Regions from separate parts of the Sphingomonas sp. P4_D12 genome, predicted to be linked through region 2. Evidence: riboswitches for the same ligand, from Rfam matches in the RefSeq annotation. Region 2 holds a riboswitch; the other holds the start of a gene.
What was found. Region 2 has a riboswitch for cobalamin ahead of AC1DSD_RS00520 (TonB-dependent receptor plug domain-containing protein). Riboswitches for the same ligand answer to the same signal wherever they lie in the genome.

Region 1 (6,264 bases), on a different contig from region 2:
CTGCACCGGCAGCCTCAAGGATTATGACGGCGAGCCGTTGCTGGCCAGGCTCGATGGGCGGCGCACGATCTTCCTGGGCGGGCAATATGATGAAGCGCGCCCGACCACTTTGGCGGGGTTTGCCGCGCGCGTGCCGGGCGCCGAATATGCCACGATCCCCGGTTCGGCGCATGGTATCTTCGCCGACCGGACGCTGGAAACGGTCGCATTGATCCGCGGCTGGCTGGCGCGACAGGACGCACGGGCCTAGAGGTCCGCGATGGAGTTTAGCGTATGATCATCGCCGTGGACGGTCCCGCCGCCAGCGGCAAGGGCACCGTCGCCCGCGCCCTGGCAAAACATTATCGCCTGCCGCATCTCGATACCGGCCTGCTGTACCGCGCGGTCGCCGAGAATGTGCATCGCCTCGACCTCGACCCGACCAAGGAGGCCGATGCCGTCGCGGCGAGCAATTTCGACGACAGTTTGCTCGACGATCCCGTGTTGCGCAGCGACGAAGCGGGGCAGCGTGCCTCGATCGTCTCGGCGCACCCGCTGATCCGGGCGGCGTTGCTGCAGCGCCAGCGCAAGTTCGCGCAGCAAGAAGGCGGCGCGGTGCTCGATGGGCGCGACATCGGCACGGTGATCGCACCCGACGCCGACGCCAAATTGTTCGTCAAGGCGACGCCGCAGATCCGCGCGCGGCGGCGGCATGCCGAACTGAGAGAGCGCGGCAGCACGCTCAGCTTCGACAAGGTGCTGGCCGATATCCGCGCACGCGATCAGCGCGACATGGGCCGCGACGCGGCGCCGTTGGTGATGGCGGCCGACGCCGGCATCCTCGACACCAGCTTCCTGTCGATCGAAGCCGCGGTGAAGCGCGCGATCGAGCTGGTCGAGCGGCAATTGCGGCTGAAGGCGGCGAACGGGTAGCGTCGGTCTAAATCCTCCCCGTTTACGGGGAGGGGGACTGCTCGCGTAGCGAGTGGTGGAGGGGGTCCTCCTCATCTACATCGCTTGGGGCTCGCCCCCTCCACCAAGCCGCTGCGCGTCTTGGTCCCCCTCCCCGTGAACGGGGAGGAATAAACATATAAAGATTTCTTTATATCCCGCTTGACCCGACTCGTTCGGCGCGGGATAAGGCTCACGTCGAGGTTCTTCGGACGGGTTCGCCCGCGCCGAAGCTAAGACGGGAAGCCGGTGCGGCCTTTTGGGCCAAGGCCGGCGCTGCCCCCGCAACTGTAAGCGGCGAGCGGCGGTCGATGAGTGTCACTGGGGGCGTCCAAATCCCTGGGAAGGCCGGACCGGCGTGTTGACCCGTGAGCCAGGAGACCTGCCTCCGACGCGATAACGTCCACCGGCGGGGTGTCCGGGCTGGCCGCTTGCATTCGCGGTCGGCCCCGTGTCGCCCGTGCGTGCTCGTGTCTGGTCTCTGCCTCCGCCTTTCATCGGGGTATGAAGACCATGACCGTCACTGTTGCCACACTCGGATTCCCGCGCATCGGGCCGCGCCGCGAGCTCAAATTCGCGCTCGAATCCTTCTGGTCGGGCCAATCGTCCGAGGCCGATCTGCTCGAAGCCGCCGCCGGGCTGCGCACCGCCGCCTGGGCGCGGCAACGGGCGCTCGGCGCCGACTGGCTCCCGTCGAACGATTTCTCGCTCTACGACCATGTCCTCGACACCAGCCTGATGCTGGGGGCGATCCCCGAACGCTATGGCAAGACGGCGGGCGATTCCGACCTCGCTACTTATTTCGCGATGGCGCGCGGGACGACGGGCGAGGACGCTAGCTGCGGCCATGGGCACGGCAGCCTGACCGCGTGCGAGATGACCAAATGGTTCGACACCAATTACCATTATATGGTCCCCGAACTGGTCGCCGGGCAGAAGCTCGCGCTGAGTTCGGCCAAGATCGTCGACGACTATCGCGAGGCCAAGGCGCAGGGGTTCGAGACGCGTCCCGTTCTGCTCGGACCGATCACCTGGCTGAGCCTCGCCAAGGGCCGCGGGGTCGATCCATTCGACTATCTCGACGAGGTGCTGGGGCTCTATTCGGCCGTGCTGACCCAGCTCGGCCAGGCCGGCGCCGAATGGGTGCAGATCGACGAGCCGGTGCTCGTGCTCGACCTGAGCGAGCGCCAGCGCAACGCGATCACCCGCGCTTATGCCAAGCTGCCGCGCGCCGGCGTCAAGCTGATGCTCGCGACCTATTTCGGCGGGCTCGAGGACAATCTCGACCTCGCGATCCATTTGCCGGTCGCCGGGCTCCACATCGACCTCGTCCGCGCGCCGCAACAGCTCGATGCGGTACTGGCCAAGGCGCCCAAGTCGCTATTGCTCTCGCTCGGCGTGATCGACGGGCGCAACGTCTGGCGCGCCGATCTCGCCGCGTTGCTCGACCGGCTCGAGCCGATCGCCGCGAAGCGCGACATCGTCCTTGCCCCGTCCTGCTCGCTGCTCCACACGCCGGTCGACCTCGCGCTCGAACGCAAGATCGATCCGGAAATCGCGCAATGGCTGGCCTTCGCCGTGCAAAAGGTCGGCGAGCTCGCGACGCTGAAGCGTGCGCTCAATGAAGGTCGTGACAGCGTCGCCGACGATCTGGCGGCATCGAGCGCTGCGGCGGCGGCGCGCAAGACCTCGCCGCGGATCCACAATGAAGCGGTGGCCGAGCGGCTGGCGGCGATCACGCCGGGCGATCGCGAGCGACAATCCCCCTACCCCGTTCGCGGCGCGGCACAGGCGGAGGCGCTCGAGCTGCCGGCTTTCCCGACCACCACGATCGGATCGTTCCCGCAAACCGCCGAAGTGCGCCGCGCGCGTGCCGACCACAATCGCGGGACGCTGGACGATACGGCGTACGAACAATTCCTCCGCGAGGAGACCGAGCGCGCGATCCGCTGGCAGGAGGAAGCCGGGCTCGACATGCTCGTCCATGGCGAGTTCGAGCGCAACGACATGGTGCAATATTTCGGCGAGCAATTGTCGGGCTTCGCCTTCACCGTCAGCGGCTGGGTCCAGTCCTATGGCTCGCGTTGCGTGCGGCCGCCGATCCTGTTCGGCGACGTGTCGCGGCCCAAGCCGATGACGGTCGACTGGTGGCGCTATGCCCAGAGCCTGACGGACAGGCCGATGAAGGGCATGCTGACCGGTCCGGTGACGATCCTCAACTGGTCGTTCGTCCGCGACGATCAGCCGCGCGAGGCATCGTGCCGCCAGATCGCACTGGCGATCCGTGACGAGGTTGTCGACCTGGAGAAAGCCGGCGCCAAGGCGATCCAGATCGACGAAGCGGCGTTGCGCGAGGGTCTGCCGCTGCGCCGGCGCGACTGGCAGCCTTATCTGGATTGGGCAGTCGATTGCTTCCGGCTGTCCGCCGCCGGGGTCGCCGACGCGACGCAGATCCACACGCACATGTGCTATTCGGAGTTCAACGACATCCTGCCGTCGATCGGTGCGATGGACACCGATGTGATCTCGATCGAGACCGCGCGGTCGCAGATGGAATTGCTCGAAGGCTTTGCGCGCTATCGCTATCCGAGCGCGATCGGGCCGGGCGTCTATGACATCCACGCCCCGCGCGTGCCGACGGTTGAGGAGATGGTCGCGCTGATGCGGCTGGCGCAGGATCACCTCCGTCCCGAGCAATTGTGGGTGAACCCCGATTGCGGCCTGAAGACGCGCAAATGGGAGGAAGTGAAGCCGGCGATCGACGCGATGGTCGCGGCCGCGCGCGAATTGCGCGTCCGCGTGGTGGAACCGGCCTGATGTCGGGTGTCGTCCGCCTCATCGACATGGTGTTCCCGGGCGACACCAACCATCACGGCACATTGTTTGGCGGGGTGGCGCTCGCGCACATGGACAAGGTGGCGTTCCTCGCCGCCTCGCGCCATGGCCGGGCGCCCTTCGTCACCGCAGCCTCGGAACGGATCGACTTCACCGCGCCGGCGCTGAAGGGCGAATTGATCGAAGCGACGGGGCGCGTCGTCCGCGCGGGGACGCGGTCGGTCGATGTCGAGATCGAGCTGACCGCCGAGGAGCTGCTGAGCGGCGCCCGGCGGCTCTGCACGCGCGGGCTGTTCACCCTGGTCGCGGTCAAAGGCCCTGACACGCAGCTGCCGCTGCCGCCGCTCGACCACGCGGCGGACCCCGAGGATGGCCGGCTGCACATGGCCGACATGGTGTTTCCGCCGCAGACCAATCATTACGGCACCTTGTTCGGTGGCGACGCGCTGAGGATGCTGGGCAAGGCCGCCTTCATCGCCTCGACCCGCCATGCCCGGGCAGTGATGGTGATGGCGGCATCCGATCGCATCGACTTCCGCTCGCCGGTGCGCGAAGGCGAGATGGTCGAGCTGATCGCGCGGGTGATGATGAGCGGAACGAGCTCGGTTCGCGTTGGCGTCGAATTATGGGCGGAAAACCTGTTGAACGCCGATCGCCGCCGCGCCGCTACCGCCGAGTTCGTGATGGTGGCGGTGGACCGTGCCGGACGCCCTGCGCCGATCGGCTGACGCGCTTGCCTCCGCGCTCTGGAATCGCTATGAGCCCGCCCGTCCGGCGAGCAGGTTCTCGCGGAGGAAGGCGCGGAGGTACCCTCTGGCGCCCTTTTCGCATTTTAGCGTTGAGCCCATCCTCCGCAGCGTCTGCCCAGCGGATGCCGCGTCGGCGTTCGGCCGCCGCGGCGTTTTGGCCAAGACCACCGGAGACAACCGGTTGGCCGGAAACAGTTGATTAGGAATAATATTTTTATGGCCACTACGGCAAACCCGACACGCGACGATTTCGCGAAACTGCTCGAACTGACCCTTGGCGACGCCGACGGCTTCGAGGGACGCGTGGTGCACGGCACCGTCACCGGTATCGAAAACGACATGGCCGTCATCGACGTCGGTCTGAAGAGCGAAGGCCGCGTGCCGCTGCGTGAATTCGCCGCGCCGGGTCAGAAGGCCGACCTCAAGGTTGGCGACGAAGTCGAAGTGTTCGTCGACCGCGTCGAGAATGCCAATGGCGAAGCGATGCTGTCGCGCGACCGCGCGCGCCGCGAAGCCGCCTGGGACAAGCTCGAAGCCGAATTCGTCCAGTCGGCCCGCGTCGAAGGCGTCATCTTCGGCCGCGTCAAGGGTGGCTTCACCGTCGACCTCGACGGCGCCGTGGCGTTTCTGCCCGGCAGCCAGGTCGATATCCGCCCGGTTCGCGACGTTCAGCCGCTGATGGACATTCCGCAGCCCTTCCAGATCCTGAAGATGGACCGCAAGCGCGGCAACATCGTCGTGTCGCGTCGCGCGGTGCTCGAGGAAACCCGCGCCGAGCAGCGTTCGGGCCTCATCCAGAGCCTGGCCGAGGGCCAGATCATCGACGGCGTGGTCAAGAACATCACCGATTACGGTGCGTTCGTTGATCTCGGCGGCATCGACGGCCTGCTCCACGTCACCGACCTCAGCTACAAGCGCGTCCAGCACCCGAGCGAGGTTCTGAACATCGGCGACACCGTCAAGGTTCAGATCATCCGCATCAACAAGGACACGCAGCGTATCTCGCTCGGCATGAAGCAGCTCGAGAGCGATCCGTGGGATGGCGCCGCCGCCAAATACCATGTCGGTGCCAAGATGACCGGCCGCGTGACCAACATCACCGAGTACGGCGCGTTCGTCGAGCTCGAAGCGGGCATCGAAGGCCTGGTCCACGTCTCCGAGATGAGCTGGACCAAGAAGAACGTCCATCCGGGCAAGATCGTCTCGACCTCGCAGGAAGTCGATGTCGTCGTGCTCGAGGTCGACGAGGACAAGCGTCGCATCTCGCTGGGTCTCAAGCAGGCCCAGGCCAATCCGTGGGAAGCGTTCGCCGCTGCTCACCCGGTCGGCTCGACGGTCGAGGGCGAAGTCAAGAACGCCACCGAATTCGGCCTGTTCATCGGCCTCGACAACGATGTCGACGGCATGGTCCACATGTCGGACATCGCCTGGGGCATCTCGGGCGAGGATGCGCTCAACCTGCACCGCAAGGGTGAGATGGTGACCGCGATCGTGCTCGACATCGACGCCGAGAAGGAGCGCATCTCGCTCGGCATGAAGCAGCTCGAGCGTGGTGGCCCGTCGGCCGCCGTGGTTTCGGGTGCCGGCGACAAGCTCAACAAGAACTCGGTCGTCACCGTGATCGTGCTCGAAGTCCGCGATGCGGGCCTCGAGGTTCAGGTCGGCGACGATGGCGCCACCGGCTTCATCAAGCGCACCGATCTTGGCCGCGACCGCGACGAGCAGCGTCCGGAGCGTTTCCAGGTCGGCC
Region 2 (6,264 bases):
CGACACGCGCGGCCTGGACCAGATCGTGGAGCACCACGACCACGCCGACCCCGCGCGCCGCTTGGCCGCGCAAGCGATCGAGCAGATCGAGCTGATGCGCGGGGTCGAGACTGGCCAGCGGCTCGTCGGCGAGCAACCATTGCGGCTCGCCCGCCAATACGCGCGCCAGCAGCACCCGCGCGCGCTCGCCGCCCGATAGCTCGCCGACGCGGCGCTCGGCGAATTGCTCGGTGTCAGTCGCCGCCATCGCCGACAGCACCGCTGCGATGTCTTCCGCCACGCCCGCGCGGTGCGGCAGGCGGCCGAGCGCCACGACGTCGCGCGCCGGCATGTTCCAGGCGACATCGCCCGATTGCGGCAGGTAGCCGATCGTCCGCGCGCGGTCATCGCGGCGCATCGCACCGATCGCGCGGCCGTCGATCGCGATCTTGCCTGCGCTCGGGGCGATCAACCCGGCGGCGGCGCGCAACAGGCTGGTCTTGCCCGCGCCGTTGGGCCCCAGGATCACGGTGATGCGGCCGGCGGCGAACATGGCGCTCGCATCGGTCAGCACTCGGCGCCCGCGCAGATCGAGTGTCACCCGGTCGAGAGTCAGCGCCATTGCTTGGCTCCTTCGCGGAACAGCAACGCCAGAAAGAACGGCGCGCCGATCAGCGCCATGGCAACGCCCAGCCGCACCTCACCCGCACCCGGCGCGAGCCGGCACAGGCTGTCGGCCGCCAGCGTCAGCGCGGCGCCACCCAGCGCGCTCGGCACCAGCAACGCCGAGGGTTTGGCGCCGAACACTGGCCGCAACAGATGCGGGACGACCAAGCCGACGAACCCGACCACGCCGGTCACCGCGACGCCCGCGCCGACCGCCAGCCCGGTGCCGATCACCACTTGCCAGCGCAACCGGCCGAGATTGGCGCCGAGCGAGCGCGCGGCATCCTCGCCCAGCGCCAGCGCGTCGAGCGCTGGCCCCGTGAACAGCATCAACAGCATGCCCGCGCCGATGAACGGCGCCGCCATCAACACGTCGTCGGGCCCACGGTCGGTCAGCGCGCCCATCAGCCAGTCGATCGCCTCGGCGATGGCATAGGGATTGGGCGCGATCGAGATCAGGAACGCGGTCAGCGCGCCCGCCAAACTGGCGAGCACGGTGCCGGCCAGCACGAACACCACTGGCGTCTCCGCACGCGCGGTCAGCATCGCGAGCAGCGCCATCGCACCCCCCGCCCCCGCCATCGCCCAGCCGAACTGGCCAAGCCAGCCGGCACCGAATCCGAGGACGATCGACGCGACCGCGCCGAGCGCCGCGCAGGACGACACGCCGATCACCGTCGGATCGGCGAGCGGGTTGCGAAGATAGCCCTGCAGCACCGCGCCCGACAGGCCGAGCGCGGCGCCGAGCAGGACACCGAGCACCGCACGCGGGATGCGCAACTCGGCAATGATCGCCCAGCGCGGATCGTGCCCAAACCAGGCGTCGAACGGGATCCATTGCTTGCCCGCCATCAGCGACAGCGCGAACAAAGCCGCGGTCAGCAACACGAGCAGGCCGAGGCGGATCGCGCGGCTCATGACAACGCCCGCGATCGAATCGCGGCGAGCGCCTGCAGCGCGGGGATGATGGTCGGCCCGCCGCAATTGACCAATTGGCGCGGGAAACGCTCCTCGATCACCTGATACCCCGCCATGCCGAGCACGCGGCGGCGCAGCGACGCGGTGCGGCCATTGGGGTCGGGGTCGATCACGATGCGCGGCGGATGCGCGACCACACTTTCGATCGGCACGTTGCCCGAGAAAGCGAGCCCGAAATCCTTGCTGGCATCGCCCAGCCCGGCGAGTTCGACCATCTCGGTCAACAGGCTGGGCCCGGCATTGGCGAAACTGTCGGAAATATAGAGCAAGGTCGCGGGCCGGCGGCCGTCACGCGGAGCGGCGTTGGCCACGGCGCGATCGATGCGCGCGATCAGCCGCTCGCCCGCCGCGGGTTCCCCCACCGCGGCGGCGACGCTGCGGATCTGGTCGCGGCTGGAGGCGACATTGGTCGGCGAATCGAGCGTCAGCACCTTGAGCCCGGCGCGACGATACGCGGCGAGTGTAGTCTTGGAGGTAAAGCTCGACGCGACCACCAGGTCAGGTTTGAGCGCGATCACTTCCTCGGCGGTCCCCGCGGTCGCGCGATAGCGCCGCGCGAGGCCGAGCGGGATCGAGGTCGCGCCCGGCTCCTGCGAATAATGGCTGATCGCCGTGACCTTGCCCGGCGCCAGCGCCAGCAGCAATTGGTCCGAACACGGATTGGTCGAGACGATCCCCCCGGTCGTGGCGGGCTGCGCACTCGCGCACCCCGCCAGCCCGAGGGCGATCAAGGCGATCAAAGGCTTCAATTGAACTTCAAGCGAATGCCGCCATAGGCCGCGCGGCCCGGTGTGCTGTAATATTTCACCACGGCATATTTCTCATCGAACAGATTATCGACGCGACCATAGATCGAGAATTTATCGCCGATTGGGAAGTCCGCGCGCAGCCCGACCACAGTATAGCCATCGAGTCGGCTGAAATTGCCGGCGTCATCGAAGCTGTCGCCGACGCTCAGCACGGTCGCGCCGATCCCGAGACCGACCGGAGTCTTCCAGTCGATCGACGCGCTGACCGATTGGCGCGGACGGCGCGCCAGCTCGTTGCCGAAATTGAACCCGGGCGAGAGGTTGATCGAATCGATGAAGCTGTAGGACCCGCTGAGCGTCAGGCGATCGCTCGGCCGCACCGACAGCGCGAACTCCACGCCCTTGGTCCGGGCGCGGTCGATATTGACGTAGGAGAAGGCCGGACCGAAATCGATTTGATCGGTCGTGTCGCGGTGGAACCAGGTGATGCCGGCGACGATCCGCCCGCCGACCAGCCGCTGCTCGACTCCGATGTCATAGCTTTGCGCGGTTTCGGGCTTGAGATCCTGGTTGCCGAACACCGACGTTCCGAACCGTCCGTAGAGTTGGTAGAGGGTCGGCGCCTTGAACCCTTCGGCATAGCTGGCGCGGAACGTCGTCTCGGTCGGCAAGGTATAGACCGCATTGGCGCCCCAGGTCGTGTGCCCGCCGAACGCCGAATCGTCGTCGTAGCGAACGCCGCCGGTGATGGTCAGACGATCGATCGGCGACAGGATGGCTTCGCCGTAGAAGCTGGTGACGCCGCGCGTCGCGGAGAGATCGCCGTCGAAATAGCGCGTATTCTCGCGCTCCGCGCCGGCGACCAGCCGGACGCCGTCGATCACCTGGAAATCACCCTGATATTGATAACGCTCGCTACGGCCGCGGCCGAAGAAGCTGACCGCGGGCCCGAACGCCGGGTCGTAATTGTCGCGATTGATATCGGCGATGGTGAAGGCGATGCGGTTCTTGAAGCGGCCGCCGAGGAAATCGGCGTTGAGCCCGGCATAGCCGTACAATTCTTGTGTCTTGGCATATTCGCCGTCATCGGCGGGCAGGAAGGTCACGCCGTCAAAGCCATCGATATCGACCTTGCTGTGCGCATAATAACCGCGCAGGTCGAGCCTGATGTTATCGGCCAAGGCGATCTCGATCCGCCCGGTCGCGCCGAACTGGCGATAGCCGTCGGGCTCACTTCCCGACGACACTGCCGAGAAGCCGTTGGTCTTGAGATAGCCGGCGTTGAGCGAGGCCGAGACGATCCCGCTCTTTCCCGACACGCCGCCATTGGCGAAGACCGTATCGAAGCTGCCATATTCGACATTGCCGCGCGCCTGGAGGCCATAGCCCGGCTGCATCGTGGTGACGTTGACGACACCGCCGATCGCCTGGCTGCCCCATGGCACCGAGTTCGGGCCACGCAACACCTCGACGCGGTCGATCGAACCGGCGAGCAAGCTGGCGAAATCGAACGCGCCGCCGGGCGACGAGGGGTCGTTGACCCGCACGCCATCGATCAAGGTCAGCGTCTGCGAATCCTCGGCGCCGCGGATGCGGACGGCGGTCAGGGCGCCGAGCCCGCCGTTGCGCGACACGGTCACGCCCGGCGTGGTCGCCAGCAGGTCGGACAACGCGACCGTCTGGCGCTGCTCGATCGTCTGGCGGTCGATCACCGTCACTGCCTGGCCGATCGTCTCCGGCGCCTGCGGCACACCGGTCGCGGTCACGATAATGTCGGTTCGGGTCTGATCGGCGAGGACGATATTGTTATCGTCGGTCGCCGCCGTCTCCTGCGCATAGGCTGGCGTCGCGATGGCGATCGCGGCGAACGCCGAGGTCGCGAGGATGGAAAACTTCAACATTGGACATGCCCCTTTGGTGGGGCCGCGGACTCCGGGCGCCTGAACGCGACACCCGGACCTTACGGCCCGGTTCATGTCGCTCACACGAGGGATGTCCCTCGTTCGCCCGGCACACCCCGTCCGCGCAAAGGATCGACCGTGGCGGGCAGGTCTCCTGGCTTCCGGGTCGTCGCGTTCGCCCCGCCTTCCCGACCCTGCGGCCAGTGGCATTGTTGGGGCGACCGCTCTCCGGTCACAGTTGCGGGGGCAGCGCCGGCATCTCGACCGGACTTCCCTTTTGCTTCCCCTTGCGGGGAACCCGTCACGGCGCGGCGTCTATGCCGCAGCGCGGTAAAGCGCAAGCGATGCCTGATTTCAGAATTCGAACGCGGTCTGCGCGGCAGGCGGCGGCTCGGTCGCCACGCCCTCGATCTCGAGCATGCGGACCTTGGCGAGCGCCCCGCCGGGCGCCGAGAAACCGTGGACCCGGCTGCCCGCGGCAAGCACGCGGTGGCAGGGCACGATCAACGGGATCGGATTCCTCGCCATCGCCTGACCCACTGCGCGCGCCGCTTCCGGCCCTGCGCCGAGTTCGCGCGCGACCGCGCCATAGGTCATCGTTTCGCCGCGGCCGATCGCTCGGACACGGTCATAGACCCGCGCGAAGAACGGCTCCTGCTCGCCGAGATCGATCGTGACCGCATCGAAATCGACCGGCTCCCCGGCGAAATAGCGGATCGCGTCGGCGATCACCGCGGCGATGGCTGGGGGCGGGTCGCCCGCGACAGCGTCGGGCAAGCGGCGAAGCAGCGACCACTCCGCCTCGCGCGCCGTTTCTCCCGGCAGACGAAAGGCGGTGACCGCGTCGCCGCTCCACGCGATCGCGGCGACGCCGTGTGCGGTCTCGAAAACGCGGTAGCGATGGAGCGTGGCCATGCTGCCAAGATCGGCGACCCGATCGTTCAAATCAACCTTCGCATGAGTCACGGTTGTTCGACAGCTTACCCGGCTTCGACCTTGGCCGATTCCGGCAGATCGTAGCGGCGCTTGTCCTTATCCTCGACGCCATTCTTGACCCACGCGCCATGCGCATGCGCGGTCGCGATCACTTGCCATTGGTCATGACCGGGCCAGCTCTTCACGCGGATCACCTGATGCGCGAAGGCGCGGTCGGGTTCCATCATCACCCAGGCGAGCGGACGCTCGATCGTGGCGCGCTCGCCCGCCGCGGTCATCGCCGCGCGGGTACGATTGGCGCTATCCTCGGGCAGATATTGCCACACCACCGAATGCATCAGCACGCGCGTCACGCCGGCTTGTTGCGGTTCGGCGAGTCGCGCCTCGATCCAATCGGCGGCGTCGGCCTGGACCAGATCGACCGGCTTCGCGCGCTGCATCGCGATCGCCTGGCGCAGCCGCTCGGCACGCGCCGGCGTTTCGGCCCAGACATAAGCGGCCAGCCGCGCCTCGACCGCGGGATCGGTGGCGTCGAGCGGACGGACGTCGCAACCGCGCACCGAGACGATCTCGATCGGCGCCGGCACCGGCGGTTCACCGCGCCAGTCGGGCGTGATCGTGACGGGCGCGTCGGCGGGGCCGACCTTCACGCCGCCAAGATCGAAGGCATAGCGGTCGATCAGCAGGTTAAGCCCGGCGCTCGATCCGATTTCGAGCAGTTCGATTTTGGGTCCGTAACGCCGCGCGATCTCGAGCAGACCGACGATCAGCGCGCCCGATCGGCCCGGTTCGTTGGTCTGCGGCGGCCCGTCGAGCCAGGGCAGCAGGAAATCGTCATGCGCGATCAGCGCGGCGTTCACTGCGGTGCCTATCGCATCCTGGCCGGTGATTTCGCCGCGAAACACCGCCGCCAAACCCGAATCGGCGCCCGCTTGTACCAGCGCATGCAGTCCGCCGATGAACCTGAGCGGCAAGGCATCGCGAGTCGGCTCGCCCGGCCAGTCGAGGATGCGGGCGCCGGTGCGGCTGTCGCGGGTCAGTCCCACGGCGATCGC

Region 1: it holds a riboswitch for cobalamin, as region 2 does, so the genes downstream of both, metE (5-methyltetrahydropteroyltriglutamate--homocysteine S-methyltransferase) here and AC1DSD_RS00520 (TonB-dependent receptor plug domain-containing protein) in region 2, are expected to answer to the same signal.

What each region holds. Positions count from the first base shown of each region.
Region 1 covers NZ_JBFUIL010000002.1:615,150-621,413, reverse strand. Annotated here, with positions in the region: gene AC1DSD_RS05520 (proline iminopeptidase-family hydrolase) at 1-250, shown strand, start outside; gene cmk ((d)CMP kinase) at 274-912, shown strand; cobalamin riboswitch at 1,116-1,334, shown strand; gene metE (5-methyltetrahydropteroyltriglutamate--homocysteine S-methyltransferase) at 1,444-3,747, shown strand; gene AC1DSD_RS05505 (acyl-CoA thioesterase) at 3,747-4,493, shown strand; gene rpsA (30S ribosomal protein S1) at 4,731-6,264, shown strand, end outside.
Region 2 covers NZ_JBFUIL010000001.1:106,954-113,217, reverse strand. Annotated here, with positions in the region: gene AC1DSD_RS00535 (ABC transporter ATP-binding protein) at 1-601, opposite strand, end outside; gene AC1DSD_RS00530 (FecCD family ABC transporter permease) at 592-1,563, opposite strand; gene AC1DSD_RS00525 (ABC transporter substrate-binding protein) at 1,560-2,372, opposite strand; gene AC1DSD_RS00520 (TonB-dependent receptor plug domain-containing protein) at 2,369-4,273, opposite strand; cobalamin riboswitch at 4,401-4,590, opposite strand; gene AC1DSD_RS00515 (methylated-DNA--[protein]-cysteine S-methyltransferase) at 4,628-5,218, opposite strand; gene AC1DSD_RS00510 (DUF2332 domain-containing protein) at 5,254-6,264, opposite strand, start outside.